Regions from separate parts of the Providencia sp. 2.29 genome, predicted to be linked through region 1. Evidence: predicted binding sites of a transcription regulator. Region 1 holds the regulator's gene; each other region holds the start of a gene.
What was found. Region 1 encodes PurR, which represses purine synthesis genes. Its sites were predicted from a motif close to CANGCAAACGTTTGCNTG; they were not measured.
Positions count from the first base shown of each region.

Region 1 (4,181 bases):
CCAATTGCCTGTAAAAAACGTAAGATAAGCAGTTGTGTTGCACTGGTGACCCATAACATCCCTAAACAACTTAAAATAAAGAGTGACAAACCGGCAATGAGGATCGGTTTACGACCTAGCTTATCCGATAAAGGCCCCCATAGCAGTTGAGCAAGGGCAAATCCCCCTAAGAAGATACTTAGAGAAGCACTAATTGCGCCTTCAGAAGTATTTAATGCAGTTTGCATTGACCCAAATGCGGGAAGATACATATCAATAGCTAAGAACCCTAGCATACTCAACCCAGCAAGGTAGAACATAAAGCCTGGGGAGTTTTTTGTCGCTGTATTTGTCATGGCAGATTACTTATCTAAAATTTACAAAATTGTTAATAGATACCCTATTGTATAGGTTGTATTTTTACATTGTGAAACGGTAATATTTGGAATGTGCTATCAAAATTTTTGAAAGGTATCGTTATGTGGTCAGCTCATTCCTTAGAAGTGATTGATGCAGTTGCAAGAACTGGGAGTTTTAGTGGTGCAGCAGAGGAGCTTCACCGAGTGCCTTCTGCGATTAGCTATACGGTCAAGCAAGTCGAGGAATGGCTTGCAGTACCGATATTTGAGCGCCGTCACCGCGATGTTGTTTTAACAGAGGCTGGGGAAATATTTATCAAGCAAAGTCGATCTGTTATCAAAAAAATGACACAGACACGCCACCAGTGTCAGCAAGCCGCAAATGGCTGGCGAGGGCAGTTTAGTATTGCGGTTGACTGCATAGTGAAACCTCAACGAACGGAGCAATTGATCCTCGATTTCTATCGCCACTTCCCAGACATTGAGTTGTATATCCATCCTGAAGTTTTTAACGGTGTTTGGGATGCGCTTGCGGATGGGCGTGTCGATGTGGCTATTGGTGCAACACGCGCCTCACCGATCGGCGAACGCTATAGTTTTCGTGATATGGGGTTTATGTCATGGTTATGTGTTGCCAGTCCTAACCACCCATTAGCGCAGTTAAAGGGAGGATTAACGGATGACCAAATGCGTGAATACCCAAGTCTGTGCCTTGAAGATACATCAAGGAACCTACCCAAACGCGATACATGGGCACTAGATAACCAGCGGCGTTTAGTCGTGCCATTTTGGGAAAATGGAATGGCGTGTTTAGTGAATGGGTTATGTGTTGGGATGGTACCTGAACACCGCGGAGCGCCATTTTGTGACGCTGGAAAGCTTGTGCCATTACAATTAACACAGCCGTTTCCGCCAAGCCCATGCTGTTTAACTTGGGTTGAAAAAAATACCTCACCGGCGTTGAGTTGGTTACTTGAATACTTAGGAGACAGTGAAACACTCAACGCCGAATGGCTAGCTCCTTAATTAGCGGCGGTAATCGATGAACGGACCATCAGCCACTGAGCGCCGTTCAACTAAACGTGGATGCACTTCGATTGTTTGTGCATCTTCACGTTTATTCACTATGCGATCTAGTAACATAGCGAATGCCATTTGGCCTAAGCGTTCTTTAGGTTGATGTATTGTGGTTAATGCAGGGGTGAAATAACGTGCATTGCGCACATTATCATAACCTATAATGGAAATATCTTGAGGAACCCGTAGCCCCATTTCGTCAGCGGCACAAATGGCGCCCATCGCCATGATGTCACCACCACAGAATACGGCAGTGGGTTTTTGCTTATTACTCAAAATTTGCATCATGGCTTTATAGCCTGACTCAGGTTCAAAGTCGCCTTGAACAATCCATTCGTCACGTAAAGTGACCTTCGCCTCTTCCATGGCCTTTTTAAAGCCAGTGAGCCGCCCAATCCCTGTATTTCTTTCCAAAGAGCCGGGGATCACCGCAATATCGCGATGGCCTCGGTCAATTAAGTAACGACCCGCGAGATAGCCGCCATGGAATGAATTATCAATGATACTGTCAGTAAAGTCACCGCGTGATGTTCCCCAATCCATAACGACCATTGGGATGTTACGGTAATCTTCTAACATATTGATTAGTTTATCAGGATATTCAGAACACATGACGAGTAGGCCATCGACACGTTTTTGTGCCAGCATCTGTAAATAAGCTTGTTGTTTACCTAAGTTATTATGCGAATTACATAAAATTAGAGTATAGCCTTTCTCATAACAACTGTTTTCAACAGACTCAATGACCTCAGCAAAATAAGGTGCCTCACTCGATGTCGCGAGCAAGCCGATGGATTTTGTATGATTAACTTTCAAACTACGAGCAACGGCACTCGGCGAATAATTGAGTTCTTTTATTGCAGCCCAAACAGCAGCCTTAGTATCATCGGCTACAAAGCGTGTTTTGTTAATTACATGGGATACGGTTGTGGTGGAGACGCCAGCGCGCTTCGCCACATCTTTAATCGTTGCCATGGGGAAAAAAAACTCCTGACCAATAAGCGGTCTTGTCATGAATTCTTATTAAAAATTACCAGCATATTGAGGCATAGTACCTTAACTGGCAATAATTTAGCGATTTGTTATCGATTTTGTCTGATCTAGCGCAAAAACAAAAGAAATAATTGATGTTATAACCTGTGATATAGACACTGGTTTTTATAAATCGTCATGTCATACTTATTTAACCATGTTAAAGTTATGGTTATGTTGCTGGTTAACTGTTCGTTTGATGAGAGGAACTCATGGATACAGATTTTAAATTTGGATTATTAGCAGCGTTAGGTTCTTTGGCTGTGATCATTGCTTTTGCAGTACATATTTTCTAATTTTGCCTTTTAAATAAAGGTAGAATGAATAAGGGCGAGTGAATACTCGCCCTTATTGTTAGTGATAAAAATCAATTAAGCTAGATTTTCTTCAACAAATTTCCAATTAACCAGCGCCCAGAAGTTCTCTAAATACTTAGGACGTGCATTGCGGTAGTCAATATAGTAGGCGTGCTCCCAAATATCGACAGTAAGAAGAGGTTTGTCATCACCAGAGATAGGGGTGCCAGCGTTAGAGGTATTTACAATCGCTAAGCTGCCATCAGTTTTTTTAACTAACCAAGTCCAACCAGCACCAAAGTTTTTGGTTGCTGCATCAGTGAACTGCTGTTTAAATTCAGCGAAAGAACCAAATGCTTTGTTAATCGCTTCTGCGACTTTACCTGTTGGTTCCCCGCCAGCGTTTGGCGCTAAGCAGTTCCAGTAGAAAGTGTGATTCCAAACTTGTGCCGCATTGTTAAAAATACCAGCATCTGAGGTTTTAATGATCTCTTCCAGTGATTTACCTTCGAAAGCAGTACCTTTGACTAAGTTATTCAGGTTAACAACATAGGTATTATGGTGTTTACCATAATGGTACTCGAGTGTTTCTTCCGAGATATAAGGTTCTAGAGCATTCTTAGCATAAGGTAGAGCGGGTAGTTCAAAAGACATTGCGTACTCCTTGTTTAGGTGTAAAACAACACATATGGGTGTAGTGCTCATAAAGTTGAGCGAATATTTTTATAGCCATGATCATGCTGTTAATGTGCATAAACTGAACATTTATGCGGCATGAACTATTATTTAATATATTAATAATAGCACGATATGGCTGCCTGATTGTAGGCTTAGTCATTATAGGGTTATCTTAACAAATCTTACTGATAAATACACCGTAAAATCATAGGGATATTATTTTATCAGCAGAGTTTCACCGTAACTGTAAACGGGGAGATGAACGTATGGCTTTTCAATAGCGGGTGGATGACTAACGTGTAGTTAGCTCATAACTACCGTCGCTCTCCTGATTGTTCCCTAATACCAAATAAATTTGTGAGATAAGCTGATAGTTCAGTGAGACTGTTATTCGTTGGTTTTTTATCATTGCGGGAGAGTATGGTAGGAAAAGAGTGATGCAGAGCAGGGAGCGTGCTAGGTAGTAGATTTATTTGACTTGAATCATAAATAAGTCACAATACAAGCAAACCAAAGGAGGGGCTTAACACCCCTCTTTTTCATTCGTAATCGCAGCTTAACTCATTGATGTATTAAGAGTGAAATGTAGTATTATGTAGTATGTTTTTTGTTCTGTATTTTTTATCTGATTGAAAAACAAGAAATATACTAATTATATTAATGTTAAGGAAGTAAAAATGACGACAATTGAAAGAATCGAACGCCAGATTAAAGAAAACCCAATCCTGCTGTATATGAAAGGCTCTCCTAAGCTTCCTAG
Region 1 covers NZ_CP065420.1:2,673,043-2,677,223, reverse strand. The annotation lists gene punC (purine nucleoside transporter PunC) at 1-335, opposite strand, end outside; gene punR (DNA-binding transcriptional activator PunR) at 459-1,364, shown strand; gene purR (HTH-type transcriptional repressor PurR) at 1,365-2,390, opposite strand; gene cydH (cytochrome bd-I oxidase subunit CydH) at 2,660-2,743, shown strand; gene sodB (superoxide dismutase [Fe]) at 2,819-3,397, opposite strand; gene I3B46_RS12310 (Grx4 family monothiol glutaredoxin) at 4,099-4,181, shown strand, end outside.

Region 2 (4,181 bases), 2.2 Mb from region 1:
TTACGTCTTGGAAAACAAATTCACCCGCATTCGAAAACTCATGCCCCATGATACCAACATCAATATCAAAATCGGTGAATTTACTTAAAAAATGGCTAGCGTAGGATGCACCCCAGCGTGTTTGCAACCCTGCATAGGTGAATATCACGGCGAGTAAGAACAGTAGCAGAAGCGCTATGATGAGCTTGGTTAACCACCTCATGGTTTATCTGCCCCTCCATAATTGGACTGATGGGTAAATGCGCTGATGGATAAATTATCAAGATAGAATACAGAATAACCGCCAGTGTATTCAACTCTGGCGGTAAATGACAGGTTACTTTTCGTGAGGGAAAATTAAATTCAGAACAATTGCGGTTAAACCCCCTGCGGCAATACCGGATGAAAAGAGTGTTTTCAGCCAATCAGGGGCAAATTGTAAAATAAGTGGCTGTTGTGAAACCCCCATACCGACCGCAAGCGATAAGGCGATAATCATAATTGCACGGCGGTTGAGGGGTTCACGGGAAACAATACGCACACCAGAAGCTGCAATCGTACCAAACATCACAATGGTGGCACCGCCTAAAACAGGCTCAGGAATTTGTTGAACAAAGCCGGCGACAGCAGGAAATACCCCTAATAGGATCAACATTAAAGCAACGATATAACCCACGTAGCGGCTTGCCACGCCAGTAAGCTGGATCACGCCATTATTTTGGCCAAAGCAGGAGTTAGGGAAGGTGTTAAATACAGCAGATACCATGGAGTTCAAACCATTTGCTAACACTCCGCCTTTAATTCGCTTCATATAAATGGGGCCGCGCACAGGTTGCTCGGAGACATCGGAGGTCGCGGTGATATCGCCAATTGTCTCTAAAGAGGTCACCATAAAAATGAGCATGAGTGGGATCAGCAAGTTCCAATCAAAGGATAATCCATAATAGAAAGGTTCAGGTATGGTGATCACGGATTGTGTGCTATCGGTGTCTTGAGTTGTGGGAAGCATATCCATCCACCAAGCCGCAAGATAGCCGATTGCCATAGCTATCACCAAAGAGGCGACGCGTAAGTAAGGGTTTTTTTGGCGATTGAGTAAAATAATGACAGCCAACACAATACCTGCCAGTAGCAAATAATCGGGGGAGCCAAAGGTATTATCAGTTATTGCGCTGTGCCCGCCACCAATAGAAGTCAGACCGACTTGGATCAGTGACAGCCCAATGATCATGACTACCACGCCAGATACTAATGGGGTAATCACTCGACGAGCTAAATGCAGAAAACGCGATAAAACAACTTCAGTGAGTGCTGCGACCAACAGTGTGCCAAACAGTGCCGCCATCATTGAGGGGATATCAGCGCCACCTTGTTTGAGTGCAACACCCCCCATAATTAAAGGTGCAACAAAGTTAAAACTGGTGCCTTGGATAGATAATAGCCCGGAGCCAACAGGCCCCCAAGCACGGATCTGAATTAAGGAAGCAATACCCGAAGCAAACAGTGACATACTGATAATGCGCTGTGTATCATGGGCGGGTAGCCCTAATGACTGGCAAATAAGCATTGCGGGGGTAATGACGGCCACAAACATGGCGAGAAGGTGCTGACCCGCAGCAAACAACGCCTGAGGGAGTGGTGGCCTATCTTCTAAACGGTAAATGAGTTCACTTTTTGGCTCGACTTCAACGGCCTGTCTTTGAGATGCTTCGGTGGTCATTTTGGTATTTCTCTGCCAACAAAAAACGCATTGTAAAGCGACCACATAAAAAAGCAATCGTTTGCGCGAAAAATATTTCTTTATAGTTAGATAAGGAATGTCACATTTTTATATGTTTTAACTTGTGTTTATCTCCGATTTTTTTTCTAATTCAGGAACCTGCTTTTGGCGTTTTAAGGAAGAAATTAACGTCTTACTAGTTTTAAATAATATTAACAACAGACGAGGTACATAAATGTATCATCTCGATGTCTACGGTACGCTTGTGGCTGCTACCCTTGTGCTATTGCTCGGACGTAAGCTTGTAAAATCAGTTCCTTTCCTCGAAAAATATACTATCCCGGAGCCTGTTGCAGGCGGGTTGCTGGTCGCTTTTAGCTTATTGGTGATCAAGCAAGTATTTGATTGGAGCTTGTCTTTCGACCTTTCATTACAAGAACCTATGATGTTGGCATTCTTTGCCACGATTGGTTTAAACGCAAACTTAGCCAGCTTGAAAGCTGGTGGTAGAGCACTGTTTATTTTCATTTTTGTCGTTGTAGGTTTACTATTAGTACAAAATACGGTTGGTATTGCCTTAGCCGAATTACTTGGCCTTGACCCGCTAATGGGGCTGCTTGCTGGCTCTATCACTTTATCTGGTGGTCATGGTACAGGGGCTGCTTGGGGTAAAATCTTTACAGATAGCTATGGTTTCCAGAGTGCGACTGAAGTTGCGATGGCATGTGCAACATTCGGTCTTGTGCTTGGCGGGCTCATTGGTGGGCCAGTTGCACGTTTCTTAATCCGTAATATTCCAACGCCAGGCACTGCTGAAGATGATAAAGATGTACCAACAGCATTTGAGAAGCCGCAATCAGGCCGAATGATCACCTCTATGGTGTTGATTGAAACTATTGCATTAATTGCGATTTGTTTGATGGCGGGGAGTTTTATTGCTGGCTTACTGGCAGATACTGCCTTTGCACTTCCTAAATTCGTTTGTGTGTTATTTGTTGGGGTTATCTTAAGTAATAGCCTATCTTTAGCGGGCTTTTATCGCGTGTTTGACCGCGCGGTTTCTGTTGTTGGTAACGTTAGCCTTTCCCTATTCCTTGCGATGGCTCTGATGAGCCTGAAGTTGTGGGAACTGGCATCTTTAGCGATTCCTATGCTGATTATTTTGGCAGTCCAAGCCTGTGTGATGGCGGGTTATGCTATTTTCGTTACCTTCCGCGTGATGGGTAAAAACTATGATGCGGCGATATTGGCGGCAGGGCACTGTGGTTTCGGCCTAGGTGCAACGCCAACAGCAATCGCGAACATGCAAGCGGTCACGGACAAATTTGGTCCATCACATCTTGCATTCTTAGTTGTTCCAATGGTTGGCGCATTCTTTATTGATATCGTTAACGCGATTGTGATCAAACTATATCTAATGTTACCCGTATTCCCATCAGTGGCTGGATAACAGATAAAAAATATATAAAGGTAAATAGCAGGTATTGCCGTGAATTTATTCACGGCAATTTTCGTTTATAGGGTACAAAATGATGCAATTAGCGTGATGTGTGCAACAGGCTCAGCTGATTTAGCGCTGAAATTAGCGCATTTTCATAGTGGCAAAGTGTTTCAGGGTAAGAGGCATCACTGTTGGAAGGTGAGAAATTAACTTCAGAGAGTTTAATTTCTAAATGAGATTCTGTAGTACGCATATGAATGCCTTGCAACACTTGTTGCAACTGCTCCGCAGCTTTTCCTCCACCTAGATTGGCATAACTGACCATTAAGGCAGGTTTGTTGTTCCACTCTTTATACAAATGGTCTATCGCATTTTTTAGTGCAGCGGGATAGCCCCAGTTATATTGTGGGAAAACAAAAATATAAGCATCGGCTTCAGCGATTTTTTTGCTCCAAGCAATGGTATGCTCTTGGGTATATATTCCTTCGGCGGGGAGATAGGGCTCATCATCCATTGGTAAATGCCAATCTCTGAGATCAAGGATTTCAGTAGGGTATTTTTTCTCGGCGACATCCTTAACCCAGCGTGCTATCTGAGGTCCTATTCGTGTTTGTCGAACACTACCAATTAAGATTTGTATCTTCATGTTCCACTATCCCTTGTTGCTATGACTTTTAATTTTTACAATAAATATTAAGGTATTTATCGAGTTATGATTGAATTAAGCTTGGCTGTATTGCTCGCGTTCAGGTAGCCATCTTTCAATAATTAATTTGGCATTTTCAGGATAGTTCTGCTGAATATGGCGCGCGATACGTTGTACTTCAGGCAGCATATATTGGTCACGTAACAAATCGGCGACTTTAAAATCGACATTCCCCGTTTGCCGAGTACCTAATAACTCCCCGGGGCCTCTAATTTCCAGATCTTTTTGAGCAATAACAAAACCATCATTGCTATCACGCAGTACTTGTAACCGCTGTTTTGCCGTATGGGTCAACGGTGTTTTATAGAGAAGCACACAGTGGGAAGCGACTGCGC
Region 2 covers NZ_CP065420.1:308,325-312,505, forward strand. The annotation lists gene I3B46_RS01305 (AsmA family protein) at 1-202, opposite strand, end outside; gene I3B46_RS01310 (uracil-xanthine permease family protein) at 317-1,699, opposite strand; gene gltS (sodium/glutamate symporter) at 1,935-3,149, shown strand; gene I3B46_RS01320 (NADPH-dependent FMN reductase) at 3,238-3,786, opposite strand; gene recG (ATP-dependent DNA helicase RecG) at 3,862-4,181, opposite strand, start outside.
Region 2: a site for PurR is predicted at 1,750-1,767, ahead of gltS (sodium/glutamate symporter). Genes of this name have one in related genera too.

Region 3 (4,181 bases), 1.4 Mb from region 1:
GCGGTCGTTGATTTAATTCCTCTGCACAGTATGCAATATGAAGCCTGTGCTGGTGGGGCTCCTGTGAATGTCGCTGCTGGTGTTGCAAAATTAGGGATACCAAGTGGTTTTATTGGGCGCGTAGGCGAAGATGCTTTTGGTCATTTTATGCAAAAGACGTTATTTGATATCGGTGTTGATACTAGCACGATGGAATTTGATGAGCGGTATCGCACGAGTACGGTGTTAGTGTCTTTACATGAAAACGGTGAACGTGAGTTTTCCTTTTTAGTTTCACCTTCGGCAGATCAATTTCTCAGTAACAAAAATTTACCGCGTTTTGAAAAAGATATACTGCATTTTTGTTCGTTAGCGCTTGTTCATCCAGTTTGCCGCGCATCATTAAATGAAGCAATTGATAAAATTCAGCAAGCAGGGGGATTACTCAGTTTTGATATTAATATTCGACCTCAAATGTGGTCGGATCCTATTGAAATGCATACCAAGGTCGATGAATTTGCTTATCAGGCAGACATACTGAAACTCTCGGAAGATGAGTTATTGTGGCTTGTCGAGGAGGTGACATTGGATAGGGCAATAGAGAAACTCAAGAGTTATCCTGCCCGTTTGAAAGTTGTCACTCAGGGAGCGAAGGGCTGCTTGGTATTAACCCATACTCATCAAATCGGCATTAGCGCATATCGTGTCGAAAGTGTTGATACGACGGGGGCTGGTGATGCTTTTATGGCTGGATTGCTTGCGGCCATCGCCCAATTTGGAGTGAGTGATAATGATGGCGATTTAATGAAAGTCATTACACAAGCAACAGCTTGTGGTGCATTAGCGACAACACGTAAAGGGGCAATCAGTGCAGCGCCATCCCAGCAAGAGCTAACGGCATTTATTCACCAGCAACCACCATTACATATTCGCGAACTTTGAGAAGGGCTTTACGGATGCGAATAGTGATGTTAATTAATTCAAATTGATAAATAAAAGTGTATGATATTTATAGTGAAATTTTATTTAAGAAAACATCAATTTTGGGTTAATTATGTTACTGAGATCAGGGGTAGCATTGGCTATCTTTTCTTGTATTTTATGGGGGATCACACCGCTTTTTTACCGTTTGTTGCCCGGCGCTGAACCTTTAGAGCTACTTGCCCAACGTGTAATTTGGTCGATCCCCTTTTTATTAGCCATTCGCTTACTGATTAAAAATAAAACGCTTTGGCAACAAGTATGGGCAGATAAACGCTCAATTATTTTATGTTTGTTTAGTTCATCTATTATGGCGATATCATGGGGGGCATTCACTTATGCATTAACCCATGGGCAAGTACTTGCTGCCAGCCTAGGTTATTTTATTAATCCACTGTTTTCTATTTTACTTGGGGTCGTATTTTTACATGAACGGCTAGTTTTAGCCGAGAAAATGGCGGTATTGCTGATTTTTTCCGGTGTCTGTTTCCAAATCTGGCAGTATGGTGAATTGCCTCTACTTGCCCTTGTGATGGGAAGTGCTTTTGCCGTCTATGGTTTGATCCGCAAATTTATTCGTTTTGATGTTATCACTTCCCTTTTTGTTGAGGCGATGTGGCTATTGCCTGTCGCCATTGGGATCACATGGTGGCTATCCGCTAATGGCACGAGTGCTGTCGAGGCGGGGGATTGGCAAATCAAGCTGCTGTATATGCTTGCGGCTCCGGTGACAATTATTCCATTACTGTTTTTCACTGCGGCGATAAAACGCACAACATTAACCGTAATAGGGCTTGCCCAATATATTGAACCAACGATCCAATTCTTATTAGCTGTATTCTTATTTAATGAACTATTTGATTGGGTGAAAGGGGTTAGTTTCTCATTGATTTGGTTAGGATTACTGTGCTGTATTATTGCCTTGCTGCATAAGCGCTACAATGAATATCACAAACGTGTCCCTTATGTAACAGGTCGTGATAAGCGTTAGTAATGCTAAGCGAATATTGCGATAAATGAAGTGAAATACGATCTCTTATGGTTTAAGCAAACGATTGCGTATATAATCTTGTCCATGAAATCAGCTTTTTTATACAAGGTTATCCATCATGAATAAATTAGGTACAGCGCTTTGTCCTTCTGCAACAAAAGTGATGCTGCTCGGTTCAGGAGAGCTCGGGAAAGAAGTGGCGATTGAGTGCCAGCGTTTGGGCATTGAAGTTATTGCGGTTGATCGTTATGACCATGCGCCCGCCATGCATGTTGCTCACCGTAGTTATACCGTTAACATGCTAGATGGAGAGGCAATTCGCCAACTTGTTGAGAAAGAAAAACCTGATTTTATCGTGCCGGAAATTGAAGCGATTGCGACCAAGACCTTAGTGGAATTGGAGCAACAAGGGCAAAAAGTGGTGCCTTCTGCTAATGCGGTTTATTTAACCATGAATCGTGAAGGGATCCGCCGGCTTGCGGCAGAAGAATTAGGCTTACCGACCTCAGATTATCGTTTTGTTGAGGCTGAAGCGGATTTTGTGACCGCAGCTAAAGAGATTGGCTTCCCTTGTATAGTCAAACCAGTAATGAGCTCTTCGGGTAAAGGCCAAAGTGTTATGCGCGGCGAACAGGATCTCAAAGCAGCATGGCACTACTCGCAAGAAGGTGGACGTACTGGTCAGGGGCGTGTGATCGTTGAAAAAATGATCCATTTTGATTTTGAAATCACGATGCTCACCATTAATGCCGTTGATGGTATTCATTTTTGTGCGCCTATTGGGCACCGCCAAGAAAAAGGGGATTATCGAGAATCATGGCAACCACAACAAATGAGTGAAAAGGCATTGGAAAATGCACAAGCGGCCGCTGCCAAAATTGTGACTGCATTAGGTGGGTATGGCTTATTTGGTGTGGAACTATTTGTATGTGGTGATGAGATCATTTTTAATGAAGTTTCGCCTCGGCCTCATGATACAGGTATGGTGACCTTAATTTCACAAAACTTATCTGAATTTGCCCTTCATGTGCGTGCTTTCTTGGGGCTACCTATCGGGGCAATCCGTCAATATGGGCCAAGTGCATCGGCGGTGATCCTTCCTGAATTGTCTAGTCGTGATGTTGTTTTTTCGGGGGTAGGGCAAGCGTTAGATTCGGATATTCAATTACGCTTATTTGGTAAACCTGAAATTGCTGGAACTCGCCGCTTAGGTGTTGCCTTGGCGATTGCGGATTCTATCGATCATGCGTTAAATAAGGCGAAGAAGGCAGCGGCAACCATAACCGTGAATGGGTAATGGCATTATTATCGCCCACTTAGGGTGAGTGGGCGATCATTGGCGTTAATGGTTATCCTGTATCACCATTGCCGCGCCACGCTCGGCAATCATGATTGTTGGAGCGTTGGTGTTACCACTTGGGATTTCTGGCATCACAGAGCAATCAATGACACGAAGTTGCTTAATGCCATGCACACGTAAGCGTAAATCGGTCACGGAAGTTGCTGTGTCTTTTCCCATACGACAACTGCCGACAGGGTGGTAGACGGTTTTACAAAAGTTACGTACAAACTCCTCTAATGCTGCCTCATCATGTTGAACCTGTGCTGGCGGCATTAATGTCTCTTTACTAACCGCTTGTAGTGCCTCCGACCCAAGTACTTTTAACCCAAATTTGACAGCACGTTTGCAGCCTTCCATATCTTCCGGTGCGGCTAAATAGTTGGCATGAATTTTTAGTGGCGCTTGTGGATCTTTGCTACGCAAGAGTAATTCACCGCGCGACTTAGGTTGTAAATAGCCCACTTTTAATGTGAAACCATGTGTCGCGGGCAGTGGCTCGCCGGGAACATCATCCCAGCTATCAAGTATGGGTAAAAAGTGAATTTGTACGTCGGGGCGACCTTGACCACAGCTATCAATAAATGCAGCACCTTCAAGTACGTTTGATGCTAATAATCCACTACGAAAAGCTAACCACTGAAAGCCATGTTTTATAGCATGGATACCTTTGTCAGCGCCAAAGAGGCTAATAGGATCTTTGGTTGTGACATTAATGGACATATGAAGATGATCATGGAAGTTTTTACCGACAGGAAGGTCAGCGACCGTTTCAATCCCTAATGATGAGAGGTGATCTTTAGGACCGATACCTGAGAGCATGAGTAATTTCGCGGAGCCCATCGCGCCGGCACAAATGATCACCTCTTTTTGGGCGAAAACATCGGCTTC
Region 3 covers NZ_CP065420.1:1,232,952-1,237,132, forward strand. The annotation lists gene I3B46_RS05530 (aminoimidazole riboside kinase) at 1-921, shown strand, start outside; gene rarD (EamA family transporter RarD) at 1,034-1,951, shown strand; gene purT (formate-dependent phosphoribosylglycinamide formyltransferase) at 2,070-3,248, shown strand; gene I3B46_RS05545 (GMC family oxidoreductase) at 3,294-4,181, opposite strand, start outside.
Region 3: a site for PurR is predicted at 2,005-2,022, ahead of purT (formate-dependent phosphoribosylglycinamide formyltransferase). Genes of this name have one in related genera too.

Region 4 (4,181 bases), 520 kb from region 1:
ACTTTAGCCTGTAAGATCACTGGGCCGCCATCCAACTCCTCGGTAACAAAATGCACTGATGTTCCATGCTCGCTATCGCCGTTTTCTATCGCTTTACGATGGGTGTGTAGGCCCGGATATTTAGGCAATAGAGAAGGGTGGATATTGAGCATTCTTCCTGCATAGTGTTTAACGAAGCCCGCGGTCAAAATTCGCATAAATCCAGCTAACACAACCAAATCAGGCTGATATTCGTCAATCATCCCCATTAGTGCAGCATCATATGCTTCGCGGTTAGCAAAAGCGCTCGCGCTGAGTGATAAGGCTGGGATCCCAGCCTTCTGCGCACGAATAAGCCCGTAAGCCTCAGGTTGATTACTGATCACTGCCACAACTTGCGCTTGAAGATCATGCGAAGTGGCATCCATCAGCGACTGTAAATTACTGCCGCTGCCTGAGATAAGCACGACGATTTTTTTCATTAGCGGATAACAACCTGCTCTTCACCAGCAGGCAATTCAGCAATGGTACCTATCTGCCATGCGGTTTCACCTAAACCATTAAGTAAAGTGAGTGCCGCATCGACTTCAGCTTGTGGCAGCGCGATGATAATACCGACACCACAGTTAAATGTGCGATACATTTCGTGAGTGGTCACGCTGCCCGCCGTTTGTAGCCAATTGAATACCGCCGGCCACTGCCAGCTATTTTCATCGATTTGTGCTTGGGTGTTTTCAGGTAATACACGAGGAATATTTTCCCAGAAACCACCACCAGTAATGTGCGCGATGGCGTGAATATCGCATTTTTCAATCAGCGCTAATACATTTTTGACGTAAATACGTGTAGGCGCTAACAGGTGATCTGCCAGTGATTGGCCTTCCAGTTGCGTGACCTCTGGGTTAGTTTGACTGACTTCTAAAATTTTGCGGATCAAAGAGTAGCCGTTAGAGTGAGGACCGCTTGAGGCGAGGGCGATCAGTGCATCACCAGCACTGACTTTGCTACCATCAATGATCTCAGCGCGTTCGACCACACCAACGCAGAAACCCGCAACATCGTAATCGTCACCATGGTACATGCCAGGCATTTCAGCGGTTTCACCCCCCACGAGGGCACAACCTGATTGTTTACAACCTTCTGCGATACCTGTGATCACGCTGGTGGCAGTATCAACATCTAGCTTACCTGTTGCGTAGTAATCAAGGAAAAATAGAGGCTCAGCACCTTGGACAATTAAGTCATTAACACACATCGCCACTAAATCGATACCGATAGTGTCATGACGTTTTAGGTCCATCGCGAGGCGTAGTTTAGTGCCTACACCATCTGTACCTGAAACTAAAACAGGCTCACGGTATTTTTGTGGCAGGGAACATAATGCGCCAAATCCGCCTAATCCTCCCATAACTTCTGGTCGGCGAGTTTCTTTCACTACACCTTTAATTCGATCAACCAATGCGTTACCTGCATCAATGTCAACACCGGCATCTTTATAGCTGAGAGAGGTTTTATCAGTCACTACGGCCCCCAAGGCAATTGCGTTTCGGAAAATAAACTTCAATAAATACTATTCTAACAGGCAAAGCAAACGTTTGCGATAGCTTTGTGAATGAAAAAATGAGGGGATTTTGGCTGGTGGGAAATAAGGCATTGCCGTTATCTGGTTCCTGCTTTTTATGGCAAGAATTTATGTCTATCACATTAGGGTAAAATAATGGGATACATCTATAATCTTAAATTGAGATTGGTGTGCGTATTTATCATGGCATTGATATTGCTGCCATGTTCAATCAAACAGATAAAATAGTGGTGGATATACTTACAGTGTAATAATAAAAATAGGTTATTTCTGATTGTTTTGACATCAATCAAACGCTGCCTAGTGGCATCTTCTGTAAAAAGAGTTATAATCCCGCGATTTTTTTGTGCGCTGGCGACTAAAATAGTAGGAGAATCCCATGAAGATCGTTGAGGTAAAACACCCTCTCGTTAAACATAAACTCGGCCTGATGCGAGATCATGATATAAGCACTAAACGCTTTCGTGAACTGGCCTCAGAGGTTGGTAGCCTACTGACTTATGAAGCAACCGCTGACCTAGAAACTGAGAAAGTCACCATTGAAGGTTGGTGTGGTCCTGTAGAAATAGAGCAAATAAAAGGGAAAAAAATCACTGTCGTACCTATCCTTCGTGCCGGTATTGGTATGATGAACGGGGTTTTAGAAAGCATTCCAAGCGCACGTATCAGTGTGGTGGGTGTTTATCGTGATGAAGAAACCTTTAAACCTGTCTCTTACTTCCAGAAATTAGTTTCAAACATTGATGAGCGTATGGCGTTGGTTGTTGACCCAATGTTAGCAACGGGTGGTTCAATGATTGCAACTATCGATCTATTAAAAGGCGCAGGTTGTAAATCTATTAAAGTACTCGTACTTGTTGCTGCTCCTGAAGGAATTGCAGCATTAGAAGCTGCCCATCCAGATGTTGAGCTATATACCGCGTCTATTGATCAATATTTAAATGAACACGGGTATATTGTTCCTGGGCTAGGTGATGCTGGCGATAAGATATTTGGTACTAAATAATAATTAGCCGACTTTAGAAGTCGGCTTTTTTTTGATTATAAAAATACATTAAGGGGATGAAAAGAAATGACACGTCGTGCAATTAGTGTTGAAGAAAGGCCACCATTATTACAAACCATACCGCTTAGTTTTCAACATCTGTTTGCCATGTTTGGCGCGACTGTAATTGTACCGATCTTGTTTGGTGTTAACCCAGCAACTATTTTGCTGTTCAATGGGATTGGCACCTTACTTTATTTATTTATTTGTAAAGGGAAAATTCCTGCCTATTTAGGGTCGAGTTTTGCTTTTATTTCACCAGTCATGATTTTGCTACCACTCGGTTATGAACTTGCATTGGGTGGCTTTATTATTTGCGGAATACTGTTTTGCATTGTGGCCTTGATTGTTAAGGTGGCGGGTCGAGGTTGGATTAACGTCATGTTTCCTCCTGCTGCGATGGGAGCGATTGTCGCGGTTATTGGCCTCGAATTGGCTCAAACGGCCGCCGGTATGGCAGGGTTACTGCCAAAAGAAGGGGTCGCGGTAGATCCTAATACGTTAATTATTTCTATCACAACACTGTCAGTGACTATTTTGTGTGCTGTCGTGTTCCGCGGGTTCTTATCCATCATTCCTATTTTGATTGGTTTCTTAGTTGGCTACGCCTTATCCTACTTTATGGGCATTGTGGACTTTACGCCTGTTATTGAAGCACCATGGTTTGCAATTCCAACGTTTTATACGCCACGTTTTGAATGGTTCGCTATTTTGACTATTCTACCTGCCGCATTAGTCGTTATTGCTGAACATGTAGGCCACTTGGTGGTAACTGCAAATATTGTTGAGCGTGACTTATTGAAAAACCCTGGCTTACATCGTTCAATGTTTGCAAACGGTTTCTCTACGGTGTTGTCAGGGTTCTTTGGTTCAACACCTAATACCACCTACGGTGAAAATATTGGTGTAATGGCGATCACTAAGGTGTATAGCTCTTGGGTCATTGGTGGGGCAGCAATCATCGCAATTTTACTTTCTTGTGTGGGGAAATTAGCGGCGGCGATTCAGTTAGTGCCAGTACCTGTAATGGGAGGGGTGTCTTTGCTGCTTTATGGGGTGATCGGGGCTTCAGGTATTCGTGTGCTAATCGACTCTAAAGTTGACTACAATAAACCCCAAAACTTGATCTTGACCTCTGTGATCTTGATTATTGGTGTTAGTGGTGCGGTTATTCATATTGGTCAAGCCGAATTGAAAGGCATGGCATTGGCAACCATAGTGGGTATTGTCATGGCACTATTATTCCGTTTTATCACTTTTGTTCGTCCTGAAAAGCAGTTTGTAACCTCAGATATCGAAGAAGTTGATACGAAACATTCCACGAAATAAAACAGTTGTCTCATTGCCGATGTGATGAAAGCATCGGCAATTAAGTTTCTTCTTGTTCATTTATGCTTGAAATTTATGGTAAACTTGCAAGTGTTAATTGTTTTGCACAGTCAGAGGTGCTTCTGAACACACCATCGCAACTTTCACTACCACTGTATCTACCCGATGACGAAACGTTTGCCAGCTTTTATGCAGGCGAAAATGAGGCGTTGCTATCTGCTATTAAACTCGCCATTAACCAATCGC
Region 4 covers NZ_CP065420.1:2,154,820-2,159,000, forward strand. The annotation lists gene purN (phosphoribosylglycinamide formyltransferase) at 1-461, opposite strand, end outside; gene purM (phosphoribosylformylglycinamidine cyclo-ligase) at 461-1,501, opposite strand; gene upp (uracil phosphoribosyltransferase) at 1,941-2,567, shown strand; gene uraA (uracil permease) at 2,634-3,935, shown strand; gene hda (DnaA inactivator Hda) at 3,998-4,181, shown strand, end outside.
Region 4: a site for PurR is predicted at 1,564-1,581, ahead of purM (phosphoribosylformylglycinamidine cyclo-ligase). Genes of this name have one in related genera too.